DNA from 2 places in the Streptomyces sp. NPDC053493 genome. Region 1 is predicted to be linked to the other one. Evidence: predicted binding sites of a transcription regulator. Region 1 holds the regulator's gene; the other holds the start of a gene.
What was found. Region 1 encodes HrcA, which represses chaperone genes, less so after heat shock. Its sites were predicted from a motif close to TTNGCACTCNGNNNNNCNGAGTGCNAA; they were not measured.
Positions count from the first base shown of each region.

Region 1 (7,594 bases):
AGCAGAAGGAAGGCAAGAAGCGGATGAAGATGGTCGGCTCGGTGGAGGTCCCGCAGGAGGCCTTCATCGCCGTCCTGTCCAGCGACGAGTCGGCGGGCAAGGCCAAGAAGTAGGCCATGCGGTAGCTGCCGTGTACACCGAACGGGTCTGTGCGCCGAGTGCGCGCAGACCCGTTCGTTATATGCAAGCCCTTACGCGCCAGTCTCAGGCGCTCTACTCTGAAGCCGCTCGAAGGTTACTCGCCAGTTAGTTACGCACTGCCCGACCCACCGCCTGACCGCACCGCCGCCGCCCGGAGGACGTCGTGAGCGACACACAGACCCTGATCGAGAACCGGCCGCCGTCCGTGGCGACCCTTTTCCTTGAGCGCGTCGAGCGGACTCCGGATGCGGAGGCCTACCGCTATCCCGTCCCCGCCGCCTCCGGCCAGGGCCCCGAGGAGTGGAAGTCGCTGAGCTGGGCGCAGGCCGCCGAGCGGGTCTACGGGATCGCCGCCGGCCTCGTCGACCTCGGCGTCCAGCCGGAGGAGCGGATCGCGCTCGCCTCCTCGACCCGGGTCGAGTGGATCCTCGCCGACCTCGGCATCATGTGCGCCGGCGCCGCCGTCACCACCGTCTACCCGCAGACCAACGCCGAGGAGTCGGCGTTCATCCTCTCCGACTCCGACTCCCGCGTGCTGATCGCCGAGAACGCCGCCCAGCTCGCCAAGGCCGTCGAGCGCCGCGCCGACCTGCCGCACCTCCACCACGTCGTCGTCATCGATCCCGAGGGCGCGGACACCTCCGACGAATGGGTGATCACCCTCGCCGACCTGGAGAAGCGCGGCAGGGCGTACCTCGAGAAGCACCCGGAGGCCGTCAAGGAGCGGGTCGCGGCGATCACCGCCGACCAGCTGGCCACGCTCATCTACACCTCGGGCACCACCGGCCGCCCCAAGGGCGTCCGGCTCCCGCACGACAACTGGTCGTACATGGCCAAGGCCATCGCCGCCACCGGCCTCGTCACCCAGGACGACGTCCAGTACCTGTGGCTGCCGCTCGCCCACGTCTTCGGCAAGGTCCTCACCTCCGGCCAGATCGAGGTCGGCCACGTCACCGCCGTCGACGGCCGCATCGACAAGATCATCGTCAATCTGCCGGTCGTGCAGCCCACCTACATGGCCGCCGTCCCGCGCATCTTCGAGAAGGTCTACAACGGCGTCGCCGCCAAGGCCCGCGAGGGCGGCGCCGCCAAGTACAAGATCTTCCAGTGGGCGGCCGGCGTCGCCCGCGAGTACGCCAAGGTCACCCAGGACAACTTCCGCCGCACCGGCACCGCCTCCGCGCCCTTCGGCCTCGCCGCCAAGCACAAGGTCGCCGACGCGCTCGTCTACAAGAAGCTCCGCGAGGCCTTCGGCGGCCGGCTGCGCGCCGCCGTCTCCGGCTCCGTCGCCCTGGCTCCCGAGATCGGCTACTTCTTCTCCGGCGCGGGCATCCACATCCTGGAGGGCTACGGCCTCACCGAGTCCTCCGCCGCCTCCTTCGTCAACCCCGGCGAGGCCTACCGCACCGGCACCGTCGGCAAGCCGCTGCCCGGCACCGAGGTCCGCATCGCCGACGACGGCGAGATCCTGCTGCGCAGCCCCGGCATCATGGAGGGCTACCACGGCCTGCCGGAGAAGACCGCCGAGGTCCTGGAGGCCGACGGCTGGTTCCACACCGGCGACATCGGCGAGCTGTCCGCCGACGGCTACCTGCGGATCACCGACCGCAAGAAGGACCTGTTCAAGACCTCCGGCGGCAAGTACATCGCCCCGACGGAGATCGAGGGCCAGTTCAAGGCCGTCTGCCCCTTCGTCTCCAACATCGTGGTGCTCGGCGCCGACCGGAACTACTGCAGCGCGCTCATCGCCCTCGACGAGCCCGCCATCCTCGGCTGGGCCGCCGAGCACGGCCTCGACGGCAAGACCTACGCCGAGGTCGTCGCCTCCCCGCAGACCGAGCAGCTGATCGAGGGCTACGTCGGCCGGCTCAACGAGGGCCTGCAGCGCTGGCAGACGATCAAGAAGTTCCGGCTGCTGCCGCGCGACCTCGACGTCGAGCACGGCGAGCTCACGCCCAGCCTGAAGATGAAGCGGCCGGTCGTGGAGCGGACGTACCAGCACCTGATCGACGAGATGTACGCGGGAGCGCGGGAGGCCTGACCTGGGCTTTCTCTGAACGCCGGGGAGTTGTCCACAGGCTCGCCGGAGATGTCGGGCAGTACGGGACAATGGCTTCATGCCTTCCGTACTGCCCGATGGTGAGCCCATGCCCGAGGACGGGGCGCTGCCCGCCCACGCCCTGACGGGCGCTGGGGAGCGGCCGCTCGGGTTCTATCTGCACGTGCCGTACTGCGCCACCCGGTGCGGCTACTGCGACTTCAACACCTACACCGCGAGCGAGCTGCGCGGTGCCGGCGGCGTGCTCGCCTCCCGGGAGAACTACGCGGGGCAGGTCGCGGAGGAGATACGCCTCGCCCGCAAGGTCCTCGGCGACGACCCGCGCCCGGTCCGGACCGTCTTCGTCGGTGGCGGCACGCCCACGCTGCTCGACGCGGGCGACCTCGTGGCCATGCTCGGCACGATCCGCGAGGAGTTCGGGCTCGCCGAGGACGCCGAGGTGACCACCGAGGCGAATCCGGAGTCCGTCGACCCGGCGTATCTGGAGGAGCTGAGGGCCGGCGGCTTCAACCGGATCTCCTTCGGCATGCAGAGCGCCCGGCAGCACGTCCTGAAGATCCTCGACCGCAGCCACACCCCGGGACGGCCCGAGCGCTGCGTCGCGGAGGCGCGGGCGGCCGGCTTCGACCACGTCAACCTCGACCTCATCTACGGCACGCCCGGCGAGTCCGACGACGACTGGCGGGCCTCCCTCGACGCGGCGATCGGCGCCGGACCTGACCACGTCAGCGCGTACGCGCTCATCGTGGAGGAGGGCACCCAGCTGGCCCGGCGCATCCGGCGCGGCGAGATACCGATGACCGACGACGACGTGCACGCCGACCGGTACCTGATGGCGGAGGAGGTGCTGTCCGGCGCGGGATTCGCGTGGTACGAGGTGTCCAACTGGGCCACCTCGGACGCCGGCCGCTGCCTCCACAACGAGCTGTACTGGCGCGGCGCCGACTGGTGGGGCGCCGGGCCGGGCGCGCACAGCCACGTCGGCGGCGTGCGCTGGTGGAACGTGAAGCACCCGGGCGCCTACGCGGCGGCGCTGGGCTCGGGCGTGTCGCCGGGCGCCGGACGCGAGGTGCTGTCGGAGGAGGACCGCCGGGTGGAGCGGGTGCTCCTTGAGCTGCGACTGCGGGAGGGCGTGGAGCTCGGCCTGCTGAAGCCGGCGGGTCTGGCCGCCGCGCGGAAGGCGCTGGAGGACGGACTCCTCGCGGCCGAGCCGTACGCCGAGGGGCGGGCCGTGCTGACGCTGCGCGGACGCCTGCTCGCGGACGCGGTGGTGCGGGACCTGGTCGACTAGGGCCTGTCGGGCGATCAGAGCCCTGTCCGGCCCCTCGCCGCCGTCCGGCGTGGTGCGGGGCGGGAGCGGGAGGAGGAGGCGCCCGCCCGGGCGGCGTCCCGTGCACCCGCCCGTCCCGCCCCGCGGGACGACCGCCCGCGACGGGACGGCGTCGTCCGTCGCGCCCGCCGCGGCCCACCCCCTAAGGGGCCGTCACGAAGTCGATCAGCTCCTCGACGCGGCCCAGGAGCGCCGGCTCCAGGTCCTTGTAGGAGTGGACCCGGGAGAGGATGTGCTGCCAGGCGGCGCCGGTGTTCGGCGGCCAGCCGAGGGCGTGGCAGACGCCGGTCTTCCAGTCCTGGCCGCGCGGCACGGTGGGCCAGGCCGGGATGCCGAGGGAGGAGGGCTTCACGGCCTCCCAGACGTCGATGTACGGGTGGCCGACGACCAGGACGTCCGGGGAGGAGATCTGGGCGGCGATGCGGGACTCCTTGGAGCCCTCCACGAGGTGGTCGACCAGGACGCCCAGCCGGGCGTCCGGCCCAGGGCGGAAGTCGGCGACGACGGCCGGCAGGTCGTCGACGCCCTCCAGATACTCCACGACCACGCCCTCGATCCGCAGGTCGTCGCCCCAGACCCGTTCCACCAGCTCCGCGTCGTGCCGGCCCTCGACGTAGATCCGGCCGGCCCGGGCGACCCGCGCCCGGGCGCCCGGGACCGCGACCGAGCCGGAGGCCGTGCGCGTGGGGCGGGCGGGTGCGCCCGAGGCCGGGCGGACCAGGGTGACGACCCGGCCCTCCAGGAGGAAGCCGCGCGGCTCCATCGGGAAGACCCGGTGTTTGCCGAAGCGGTCCTCCAGGGTCACGGTGCCCGCCTCGCAGCGGATCACCGCTCCGCAGAAGCCCGTCGCGACCTCCTCGACGACGAGGTCGCGGTCCGCCGGGACCTCCGGGACGGGCGCCGGGCGTTTCCAAGACGGTGTCAGGTCCGGGTCGTAGCTGCGCATTCGGGGGACGTTATGCCACGGAGAAGCGCCGTGCCAGTTCATCGCGCTGGCGTCGTACGAAGGCGGCGTCGACCACCGCCCCGTGGCCCGGCACGTACGCCGCGTCCTCGCCGCCGAGGGCGAGGAGCCGGTCCAGGGCGGCCGGCCAGCGGCCCGGGATGGCGTCCGGGCCGGCCTGCGGCTCGCCCGACTCCTCCACCAGGTCGCCGCAGAACACCACCTCGGGCGCGCCGGGCACGAACAGCGCCAGGTCGTGGCCGGTGTGGCCGGGTCCGACGTTCGCAAGCAGCACCTGCCGGCCGCCGAGGTCCAGGGTCCATTCGCCGGTCACGGTGTGCCGCGGCGCGACCAGCACCTCGGCCGCCTCCGTCGCGGCCGCCTCGTCAACGCCCTGCCGCACCGCGTCCAGGCGCAGCTCGTCGGCCTCGCGCCGCATCAGCGCGTCCACGCCGACCGCGCCGAAGACCTCCGCGCCGGCGAAGACCGCCGTGCCGAGGACATGGTCGAAGTGCGGGTGGCTGAGTGCGATGTGCGTCACCCTGCGGCCGCCCGTGAGAGCCGCCACATCCGCGTGGAGCTCGGCGCCCTGCGCGAGCGTGGCGCCCGTGTCGTAGAGGAGCACCGCGTCCCGCCCGATCACCAGGCCCGCCGTGGCGTCCCAGCCCCGCAGTCTGCGGCGTCCCACGCCCTCGCCGAGCCGCTCCCAGCCGTACGCTTCCCAGTCCACGTGGATGTCCATGTCCATGCCGCGACGCTATCCGCTCCGGCGCCGTCGACGTCGCCTCCTTGCCAGGAGCGATGTCCGCCGCCTTACACTGGCCGGGGGTTTCCTGGCACTCGGGCAGGGCGAGTGCCAAAAGTGGAGCAACCGGAACCGGATCGACAGCTGGAGGTGCGTGCGATGCTCAGCGAACGCAGACTCGAGGTGCTCCGCGCCATCGTCCAGGACTATGTCGGGACGGAGGAGCCGGTCGGCTCCAAGGCGCTGACCGAGCGCCACAAGCTCGGCGTCTCGCCCGCCACCGTGCGCAACGACATGGCGGTCCTGGAGGAGGAGGGCTACATCGCCCAGCCTCACACCAGCGCCGGACGCATCCCCACCGACAAGGGCTACCGCCTCTTCGTCGACCGGCTGGCCGGCGTCAAGCCGCTGTCGACCCCCGAGCGGCGCGCCATCCACAACTTCCTCGACGGAGCCGTCGACCTCGACGACGTCGTCGGCCGCACCGTGCGGCTGCTCGCGCAGCTCACCCGGCAGGTCGCCGTCGTGCAGTACCCGTCGCTGACCCGCTCGACGGTCCGGCACGTGGAACTGCTGTCGCTGGCGCCCGCCCGGCTGATGCTGGTGCTGATCACCGACACCGGCCGGGTCGAGCAGCGGGTGATCGACTGCCCGGCGCCGTTCGGCGAGACCTCCCTCGCCGATCTGCGGGCCCGGCTCAACAGCCGGGTCGTCGGCCGCCGGTTCGCCGACGTGCCGCAGCTGGTGCAGGACCTGCCGGAGTCCTTCGAGGAGACCGAGGACCGCGGCACGGTCTCGACGGTGCTCGCGACCCTTCTCGAGACGCTCGTGGAGGAGCACGAGGAGCGGCTGATGATCGGCGGCACCGCCAATCTGACCCGCTTCGGACACGACTTCCCCCTGACGATCAGGCCCGTCCTGGAAGCCCTTGAGGAGCAGGTCGTGCTCCTCAAGCTGCTCGGCGAGGCCAAGGAATCGGGCATGACCGTACGGATCGGGCACGAGAACGCCCACGAGGGCCTGACGTCCACGTCCGTCGTCTCGGTCGGCTACGGTTCCGGCGGCGAAGCAGTCGCCAAACTCGGCGTGGTCGGACCGACCCGCATGGACTACCCCGGAACGATGGGAGCGGTACGCGCAGTGGCACGTTACGTCGGACAGATCCTGGCGGAGTCGTAAGTGGCCACGGACTACTACGCCGTACTCGGCGTACGCCGCGACGCGTCGCAGGACGAGATCAAGAAGGCCTTCCGCCGACTCGCCCGCGAGCTTCACCCGGACGTGAACCCGGATCCGAAGACCCAGGAGCGGTTCAAGGAGATCAACGCCGCTTACGAGGTGCTGTCGGACCCGCAGAAGAAGCAGGTCTACGACCTTGGCGGCGACCCGCTGTCCGCCTCCGGCGGCGGCGGTGGCGCGGGCGGCTTCGGCGCGGGCGGCTTCGGGAACTTCTCGGACATCATGGACGCCTTCTTCGGTACGGCGTCCCAGCGCGGCCCGCGCTCGCGCACCCGGCGCGGCCAGGACGCGATGATCCGCCTGGAGGTGACCCTCGACGAGGCCGCCTTCGGCACCACCAAGGACATCCAGGTCGACACGGCCGTCGTCTGCACCACCTGCTCCGGCGAGGGCGCCGCGCCCGGCACCTCCGCGCAGACCTGTGACATGTGCCGCGGCCGCGGCGAGGTCTCCCAGGTCACGCGGTCCTTCCTGGGCCAGGTCATGACCTCCCGCCCCTGCCCGCAGTGCCAGGGCTTCGGCACCGTGGTCCCGACCCCGTGCCCCGAGTGCGCGGGCGACGGCCGGGTGCGGTCGCGCCGGACGCTCACGGTCAAGATCCCGGCCGGTGTCGACAACGGCACGCGCATCCAGCTGGCCGGCGAGGGCGAGGTCGGCCCCGGCGGCGGCCCGGCCGGCGACCTGTACGTGGAGATCCACGAGGTCCCGCACGAGGTCTTCCAGCGCCGCGGCGACGACCTGCACTGCACGGTGACCATCCCGATGACGGCGGCCGCGCTCGGCACGAAGGTGCAGCTGCAGACGCTGGACGGCCTCGAGGACGTCGACATCCGCCCGGGCACCCAGTCCGGCCAGTCGATCCCGCTGCACGGCCGGGGCGTCACGCACCTGCGCGGCAACGGGCGCGGCGACCTGATCGTCCACGTCGAGGTCCAGACCCCGACGAAGCTCGACCCGGAGCAGGAGCGGCTGCTGCGCGAGCTCGCCAAGCTGCGCGGCGAGGAGCGGCCCACGGGGCAGTTCCAGCCGGGCCAGCAGGGCCTCTTCTCCCGGCTCAAGGACGCGTTCAACGGCCGCTGAGGCCGCTTCCGTACGGCGCCGGCGCCGGTTCCGTACGGCGTCCAGGCCAAGCGCGTA
Region 1 is NZ_JBITXS010000010.1:300,494-308,087, forward strand. Features, by position in the region: gene lepA (translation elongation factor 4) at 1-113, shown strand, start outside; gene ACIGO8_RS26875 (AMP-dependent synthetase/ligase) at 305-2,182, shown strand; gene hemW (radical SAM family heme chaperone HemW) at 2,259-3,491, shown strand; gene ACIGO8_RS26885 (DUF3097 domain-containing protein) at 3,673-4,476, opposite strand; gene ACIGO8_RS26890 (MBL fold metallo-hydrolase) at 4,487-5,209, opposite strand; gene hrcA (heat-inducible transcriptional repressor HrcA) at 5,378-6,397, shown strand; gene dnaJ (molecular chaperone DnaJ) at 6,398-7,537, shown strand.

Region 2 (7,594 bases), on a different contig from region 1:
CACGACGGCGGACCGTCTGCCGCAGCTCTAGCCGCCGTCGGACGTCATGGCCCGGGCAGGTCTACGACTCCGCGCGCAGCGCGTTGAGCTGGTTCAGGAACCAGCGGCGGGGTGGGAGGGTGGTGGCGGCGGTGGCGAGGCGCTTGGTGCGGTCGGCGCGTTCGGGGGACGGCATGGAGAGGGCCTCGTGGAGGGCCTCCGCGGTCTGGGTGATGTCGTAGGGGTTCACCGTGAGGGCGTCGGCGCGCAGCTCCTCGTAGGCGCCGGCCTCCCGGGACAGGACCAGGGCGCAGCCCTGCTCGGAGACGACCGGGATCTCCTTGGCGACCAGGTTCATGCCGTCGCGGACCGGGTTGACGAGGGCCACGTCGGCCATGCGGTACGCGGCGAGGGAGCGGGTGAAGTCGTCCTGGACGGAGACCAGGACCGGCTGCCAGTCGGGCGTGCCGAACTCCGCGTTGACCGCCTCGGCCAGCTCGGCCACCGCGGCCGTGTACGAGCGGTAGACCTCCAGGTCCTGGCGGGACGGGTAGGCGGAGGCGAGGTGGACGACCCGGCCGCGCCATTCGGGGCGCTCGGTGAGCAGCTCCCGGTAGGCGAGCAGGCCGCGCAGGATGTTCTTGGACAGTTCCGTACGGTCGACGCGGACGATCGTCTTCCGGTCGCCCACCTCGGCGCGCAGCGCGGCGAGCCGTTCGTCGACCTCGGGACGGTAGGCGAGGCCGCGCAACTCGTCGGCGTCGACGCCGAGCGGGTGCACCGCGACCCGGGTGCCGCCCGCGGCCCGCTCGACCAGCGGGTCGGCGCGGAAGGCGTCGGCCCAGGCGTGGGTGTGGAAGCCGACCTCGTCCGCGCCGAGCATGCCCTCGACCAGCTCGTGGTGGACGTCGTCCGGCAGCATGCCGAGATAGGCGGGCGAGGCCCACGGCGTGTGGGTGAAGTGGGAGATCCGCAGGTCCGGCCGCAGCGCCCGCAGCTGCCCCGGGACCAGGGCCAGGTGGTAGTCCTGCACGAGCACCGCCGCGCCCTCGTCGGCCGCCTCGGCGAGGGCCTCGGCGAAGGCGCGGTTGTAGGAGCGGTAGGAGGCCCAGCGGCGGCGGAAGCCGGCGTCGAAAACGGGCTCGCGCGGGATGTCGTAGAGGTGGTGGTGGAGGAACCACAGCACCGAGTTCGCGATGCCGTTGTACGCGTCGGCGTACACGTCCGGGTCGATGTCCAGCATCCGCACGCCCGGCTCGGCGATCCCGCGCCGCACCGCCTCCCGGTCGCCGGCGCCGAGCGCCGCGCACACCCACAGGCTGTCGTCCGCCGAGCCCTCCGACGAGACGGCGCTCAGGCCCGAGACGAGTCCGCCGCCGCCCCGGCGGGTGTCCAGCGAACCGTCCTCCCGGACGGTGTAGGAGACCGGGCCGCGGTTCGATGCCACCAGCACAGAAGCCATATGGCGAACCTAGCCCGTCCCGTAAACGCTCAAACGTGCGGATGGGAGACAGGGCGCGGAGCGCGCCGGGAGTGCGCCGGGCGGGCGGGCTCGTCTCACGGGTCGCGGCGGCCCGCCCGTACCGCCGCCAGCGCCACCGCTCCCGCCGCCGACAGGGCGAGGAGCAGTCCGACCACCAGCCACAGATTGGCATGCCACAGATTCGTATGATCCATGACATGAAAATCTAGGAAGAAAAGGTACGGATCGGGTGTCACGCCACGCGGCGGCGCTCCGCGTACTCCGCGACCTCCGTCATCGGCGGCCGCTCCTCCGTGTCCACCGGGTAGGTGTGCGGCAGGAAGCCGTGCTCGCCGCGCTCGAACTGGGTGAGCCGCGGCCGCACCAGATGCCCGCGCGAGAGCCGCAGCTGCGCCGTACGGTAGATCGCCGCCGCCATCCGGCCGAGCGCCTGGCCGTCCTGGTGGCGGTGCTTGCGCACTCCCACGTCCACCTGTGCGAGCGCGTCCAGGCCCACCGTGTGCAGCGCGTCCACCAGCAGACCCAGCTCCACTCCGTAACCGACCGGGAACGGCAGCCGCTCGAGCAGCGAGCGCCGCGCCGCGTACTCGCCGCCCAGCGGCTGCACGAAACCGGCCAGCTGCGGCCAGTGCAGATTGAGCAGCGGGCGGGCCACCAGCTCCGTCACCCGGCCGCCCTGACCGGGAGCGTCGCCGAGCGGGCGGTCGTACATCGCCTTCACCAGGTCCACGCCGGGATCGGTGAGCAGCGGGCCCACGATCCCCGACACGAAGTCCGCCGAGAAGTCCCTCAGGTCCGCGTCCACGAAGCACACCACGTCCCCGCCGGTCACCATCAGTGACCGCCACAGCACCTCGCCCTTGCCCGGCACCGCGGGTATGCGGGGCAGGATCGCGTCCCGCGCCACCACCCGCGCCCCGGCGGCCGCCGCGACCTCGGCCGTCCGGTCCGTGGAACCGGAGTCCACCACCACCAGCTCGTCGACCAGCGGCACCGCGTCCGTCATCAGCTCGCGGCGGATCACGTCGACGATCGCGCCGACCGTCGCCTCCTCGTTCAGGGCGGGCAGCACGACACTGACCGTCGTACCCCGCTTGGCGGCCAGGATCCGCTCCAGCGGACGGTCGGCCACCGACCAGGACCGCCGGCCCAGCCAGCGCTCCACTTCTTCCAGCAACGTGATCTCCATCTCGCGGATCGGACGACCGTCTCCACCTTCGAAGGCTTCGGTTACAGTCTTGAACAACGCGGAAGCCCGATGCATGTCGGGGTGCCGACCGCGATCCACAATCGAATACCGCTCATCCAGAGGGGCAGAGGGAAACGGCCCGTTGAAGCCCCGGCAACCCTCCAGTCGGTTCTCGTCCTCCAGCGAGGTCCCCGGCTAGGGAAGGTGCCAAATCCGTCTCATGGCGAAATGCGTCATGAGGAAGATGAGGAGAAAGGGCCTCGCCTCCATGGCTGTACAGACTGTCGCACCCGGAACCACCGTCGACCTCGGTCCCGCGTCCGGGCTCTCCTGCCGCGAATGCGGCGAGCACTTCCCGCTCGGCCCGATCTTCGCCTGTGAGCTCTGTTTCGGCCCGCTCGAAGTCGCCTACGACCTGCCCACCGGCGACCCCGAGGCGCTGCGCAAGCGCATCGAGGCCGGGCCCGCCAACATCTGGCGCTACGCCCCGCTGCTGCCCGTCCCCGCCGACGTCGCCGAGAAGCCCAACCTGAACCCCGGCTGGACCAAGCTCGTCCAGGCCGACAACCTCGCCCGCGAGATCGGCGTCGAGCCCGGCAAGCTGTACGTCAAGGACGACTCCGGCAACCCGACCCACTCCTTCAAGGACCGGGTCGTCGCCCAGGCCCTCGAGGCCGCCCGCGCCTTCGGTTTCACCACGCTGTCCTGCTCCTCCACCGGCAACCTGGCCGGCGCCGTCGGCGCCGCCGCCGCCCGGGCCGGCTTCCGCTCCTGCGTGTTCATCCCGCACGACCTGGAGCAGGGCAAGGTCGTCATGGCCGGTGTCTACGGCGGTGACCTCGTCGCCATCGAGGGCAACTACGACGACGTCAACCGCTTCTGCTCGGAGCTCATCGGCGACCCGCTCGGCGAGGGCTGGGGCTTCGTGAACGTCAACCTCCGCCCGTACTACGGCGAGGGCTCGAAGACGCTCGCGTACGAGATCTGCGAGCAGCTCGGCTGGGTCATCCCCGACCAGCTGGTCATCCCGATCGCCTCCGGCTCCCAGCTCACCAAGATCGACAAGGGTCTGCAGGAGCTCATCAAGCTGGGCCTGGTCGAGGACAAGCCGTACAAGATCTTCGGCGCCCAGGCCGAGGGCTGCTCCCCGGTCTCCGCCGCCTTCAAGGCCGGCCACGACGTGGTGCGCCCGCAGAAGCCGAACACCATCGCCAAGTCGCTGGCGATCGGCAACCCGGCCGACGGCCCGTACGTGCTCGACATCGCCCGCCGCACCGGCGGCGCCGTGGAGGACGTCAACGACGACCAGGTCGTCGACGCGATCAAGCTGCTCGCGCAGACCGAGGGCATCTTCGCCGAGACCGCCGGCGGCGTGACCGTCGGCGTCACGCGCAAGCTGGTCGAGAACGGTCTGCTCGACCCGACGCTGACGACGGTGGTCCTCAACACCGGCGACGGCCTCAAGACCCTGGACGCCGTGGCCGACAGCTCGCAGGCGACCGCCACCATCCGCCCCAGCCTCGACGCGTTCCGCGACGCCGGCCTGGCCCACTGAAAGGTACGTAGACAGACATGGCCGTGAACGTCCGCATCCCCACCATCCTCCGCACCTACACGGGCGGCCAGGCCGAGGTCGCCGCCGAGGGCGCGACCCTCGCCGAGGTCATCGCCGACCTGGAGAAGAACCACGCCGGCATCGCCGCCCGCGTCCTGGACGACCAGGGCAAGCTGCGCCGCTTCGTCAACGTGTACGTGAACGACGACGACGTCCGCTTCGAGCAGGGCCTGGAGACGGCGACGCCGGACGGTGCGGGCGTCTCGATCATTCCCGCCGTGGCCGGCGGCTGCTGAGCCGTACCGGCGGCGCGCCGCGCGCACCACGCGTATCGAGTGCGCCGCGCGTACCGGTGGTACGCACCGCATCCTGAATTGCCCCTTCCGCCGGAGAAAGCGGAGGGGGCAATTCTGCATGGTTGAGCGCGGTAGAGTTGGGGAAGTCCCCTCAGCTGCTCATGCCAGGCGCATATGAAAACGCGTCCGCGCACGACAAGATGCAGCCAAAGTGCCCGTGCCTTGTGTACCTTCTGCGCGCTTTGCCGGGCCCGACTTGCCCCGGAATTCCGGGGATTCTCCCTAATTCCCCTTTCCGGCGTGCCCAGAATTCTCGTCCGATTGACCTGTTGCAGAGGGCAGTTGGGCAGATACATTCAGCCGCGGTCGACGCGTTCCGGCGCAGGGTCTGACCCGGGTCCGCGAAGTGCGGTCCCGCGCAAGGGCCAGTAATAGGGGAGTTAGGCATGGCTCAGGGCACCGTCAAGTGGTTCAACGCGGAGAAGGGCTACGGCTTCATCGCGGTCGACGGTGGTGCGGATGTTTTCGTCCACTACAGCGCGATCCAGATGGACGGCTACCGCACCCTCGAAGAGGGTCAGCGGGTCGAGTTCGAGATCTCGCAGGGCCAGAAGGGTCCGCAGGCGGACATGGTCAAGCTCGCCGTCTGAGCGCGGCGCGATCGGCCACCGACGCACTTCCGTCAAGGGGCCCGCATCCTGACCGGGATGCGGGCCCCTCGCGCGTTCCCGCGCGGAGGTCGCGGGGGCGGGGTGGGGAGATGCGTCAGGGGTGCTCGATCTGCGGGAGTCGCTTGCACTCTCCTAGGGCGAGTGCTAATCATTGGCGTTAGCACTCTGAAGGTGAGAGTGCTTACGAGGATCGGGCAGACGAGGTCGCCGGCCGCGTGGGGCAAGGAACCACACGGAGGGCGGGCCGTCCGTCGCGGGCGTCGGCGCGGTCCAGGAGCGTTATCCACCCCATGTCCGGGAGGACCACTTCACATGGCCAAGATCATCGCGTTCGACGAGGAGGCCCGGCGCGGTCTCGAGCGCGGCATGAACCAGCTCGCTGACGCCGTCAAGGTCACCCTCGGCCCGAAGGGTCGCAACGTCGTCCTCGAGAAGAAGTGGGGCGCCCCCACGATCACCAACGATGGTGTCTCCATCGCCAAGGAGATCGAGCTCGAGGACCCGTACGAGAAGATCGGCGCCGAGCTGGTCAAGGAAGTCGCCAAGAAGACGGACGACGTCGCCGGCGACGGTACGACCACCGCCACCGTTCTCGCCCAGGCGCTGGTCCGCGAGGGCCTGCGCAACGTCGCCGCCGGCGCCAACCCGATGGCCCTCAAGCGCGGCATCGAGAAGGCCGTCGAGGCCGTCTCCGGTGCGCTGCTCGACCAGGCCAAGGAGGTCGAGACCAAGGAGCAGATCGCCTCCACCGCCTCCATCTCCGCCGCCGACACCCAGATCGGCGAGCTCATCGCCGAGGCCATGGACAAGGTCGGCAAGGAAGGCGTCATCACGGTCGAGGAGTCCCAGACCTTCGGTCTGGAGCTCGAGCTCACCGAGGGCATGCGCTTCGACAAGGGCTACATCTCGGCGTACTTCGCGACCGACATGGAGCGCATGGAGGCCGCGCTCGAGGACCCGTACATCCTCATCGTCAACTCCAAGGTCTCCTCGGTGAAGGACCTGCTCCCGCTCCTCGAGAAGGTCATGCAGTCCGGCAAGCCGCTGCTGATCATCGCCGAGGACGTCGAGGGCGAGGCCCTGTCGACCCTGGTCGTCAACAAGATCCGCGGCACCTTCAAGTCCGTCGCCGTCAAGGCCCCGGGCTTCGGCGACCGCCGCAAGGCCATGCTGAACGACATCGCCATCCTCACCGGTGGCACGGTCATCTCCGAGGAGGTCGGCCTCAAGCTCGAGAACGCCGGCCTGGACCTCCTCGGCCGCGCCCGCAAGGTCGTCATCACCAAGGACGAGACCACCATCGTCGACGGTGCCGGTGACAGCGAGCAGGTCGCGGGCCGCGTGAACCAGATCCGCGCCGAGATCGAGAACAGCGACTCGGACTACGACCGCGAGAAGCTCCAGGAGCGCCTGGCGAAGCTCGCCGGTGGCGTCGCCGTCATCAAGGCCGGTGCCGCGACCGAGGTCGAGCTCAAGGAGCGCAAGCACCGCATCGAGGACGCCGTGCGCAACGCGAAGGCGGCCGTCGAGGAGGGCATCGTCGCCGGCGGTGGCGTCGCCCTGCTCCAGGCCTCCGCGGTCTTCGAGAAGCTCGAGCTCGACGGCGACGAGGCCACCGGTGCCAACGCCGTCAAGCTGGCCCTGGAGGCCCCGCTGAAGCAGATCGCCGTCAACGGTGGTCTCGAGGGCGGCGTCGTCGTGGAGAAGGTGCGCAACCTCCCCGTCGGCCACGGCCTGAACGCCGCGACCGGCGAGTACGTCGACATGATCGCCGAGGGCATCATCGACCCGGCCAAGGTGACGCGCTCCGCGCTGCAGAACGCGGCCTCCATCGCGGCCCTGTTCCTCACCACCGAGGCCGTCATCGCCGACAAGCCGGAGAAGGCCGCCGCGCCGGCCGGCGGCGGCATGCCGGGCGGTGACATGGACTTCTGATCCCGACGGATCGGTTGTTCATCGCTGAACGCGACCGAGGGCGGCACTCCCAGCCGGGGGTGCCGCCCTCGGGCGTTTCCACCGGCGCCGGCCGGCCCCACCGGCGCCGTGGCTTCGGCCGGACGCCGAAGGGCGGCACTCCCGTCCGGGAGTGCCGCCCTTGGTCGCTGTACGGAGAGGACGCGCGTCAGCGCACGTCGACCCAGTCCTGGCCGCTGAAGGTCTGGAAGTGGGTGCTGTCACCGTAGTAACGGACCTGGTACCAGCCGTCGGCCGTCGCCGTGGTCTTCACCGAGACCGCGCCGGTCCCGGAGGACCGGCCGGTCGCCACCTGCTTCCAGGTGCCGTTCGCGCCCCACGGCTTGAACCACACGCTCACCGGCTGGTAGGCGAGACCGCGCCACGCACCGCTGCCGTAGTGCTGGAGCGAGGCCGTCACCGTGACCGCCGCGCCCTTGGCGACCGGGTCCGGGGAGGCCTTGAGGG
Region 2 is NZ_JBITXS010000005.1:357,259-364,852, reverse strand. Features, by position in the region: gene ACIGO8_RS17925 (hypothetical protein) at 1-31, shown strand, start outside; gene ACIGO8_RS17920 (trehalose-6-phosphate synthase) at 62-1,441, opposite strand; gene ACIGO8_RS17915 (glucosyl-3-phosphoglycerate synthase) at 1,695-2,639, opposite strand; SAM riboswitch class I at 2,761-2,902, shown strand; gene thrC (threonine synthase) at 2,896-4,206, shown strand; gene ACIGO8_RS17905 (MoaD/ThiS family protein) at 4,224-4,502, shown strand; gene ACIGO8_RS17900 (cold-shock protein) at 4,949-5,152, shown strand; gene groL (chaperonin GroEL) at 5,486-7,108, shown strand; gene ACIGO8_RS17890 (carboxypeptidase-like regulatory domain-containing protein) at 7,296-7,594, opposite strand, start outside.
Region 2: a site for HrcA is predicted at 5,295-5,321, ahead of groL (chaperonin GroEL). Genes of this name have one in related genera too.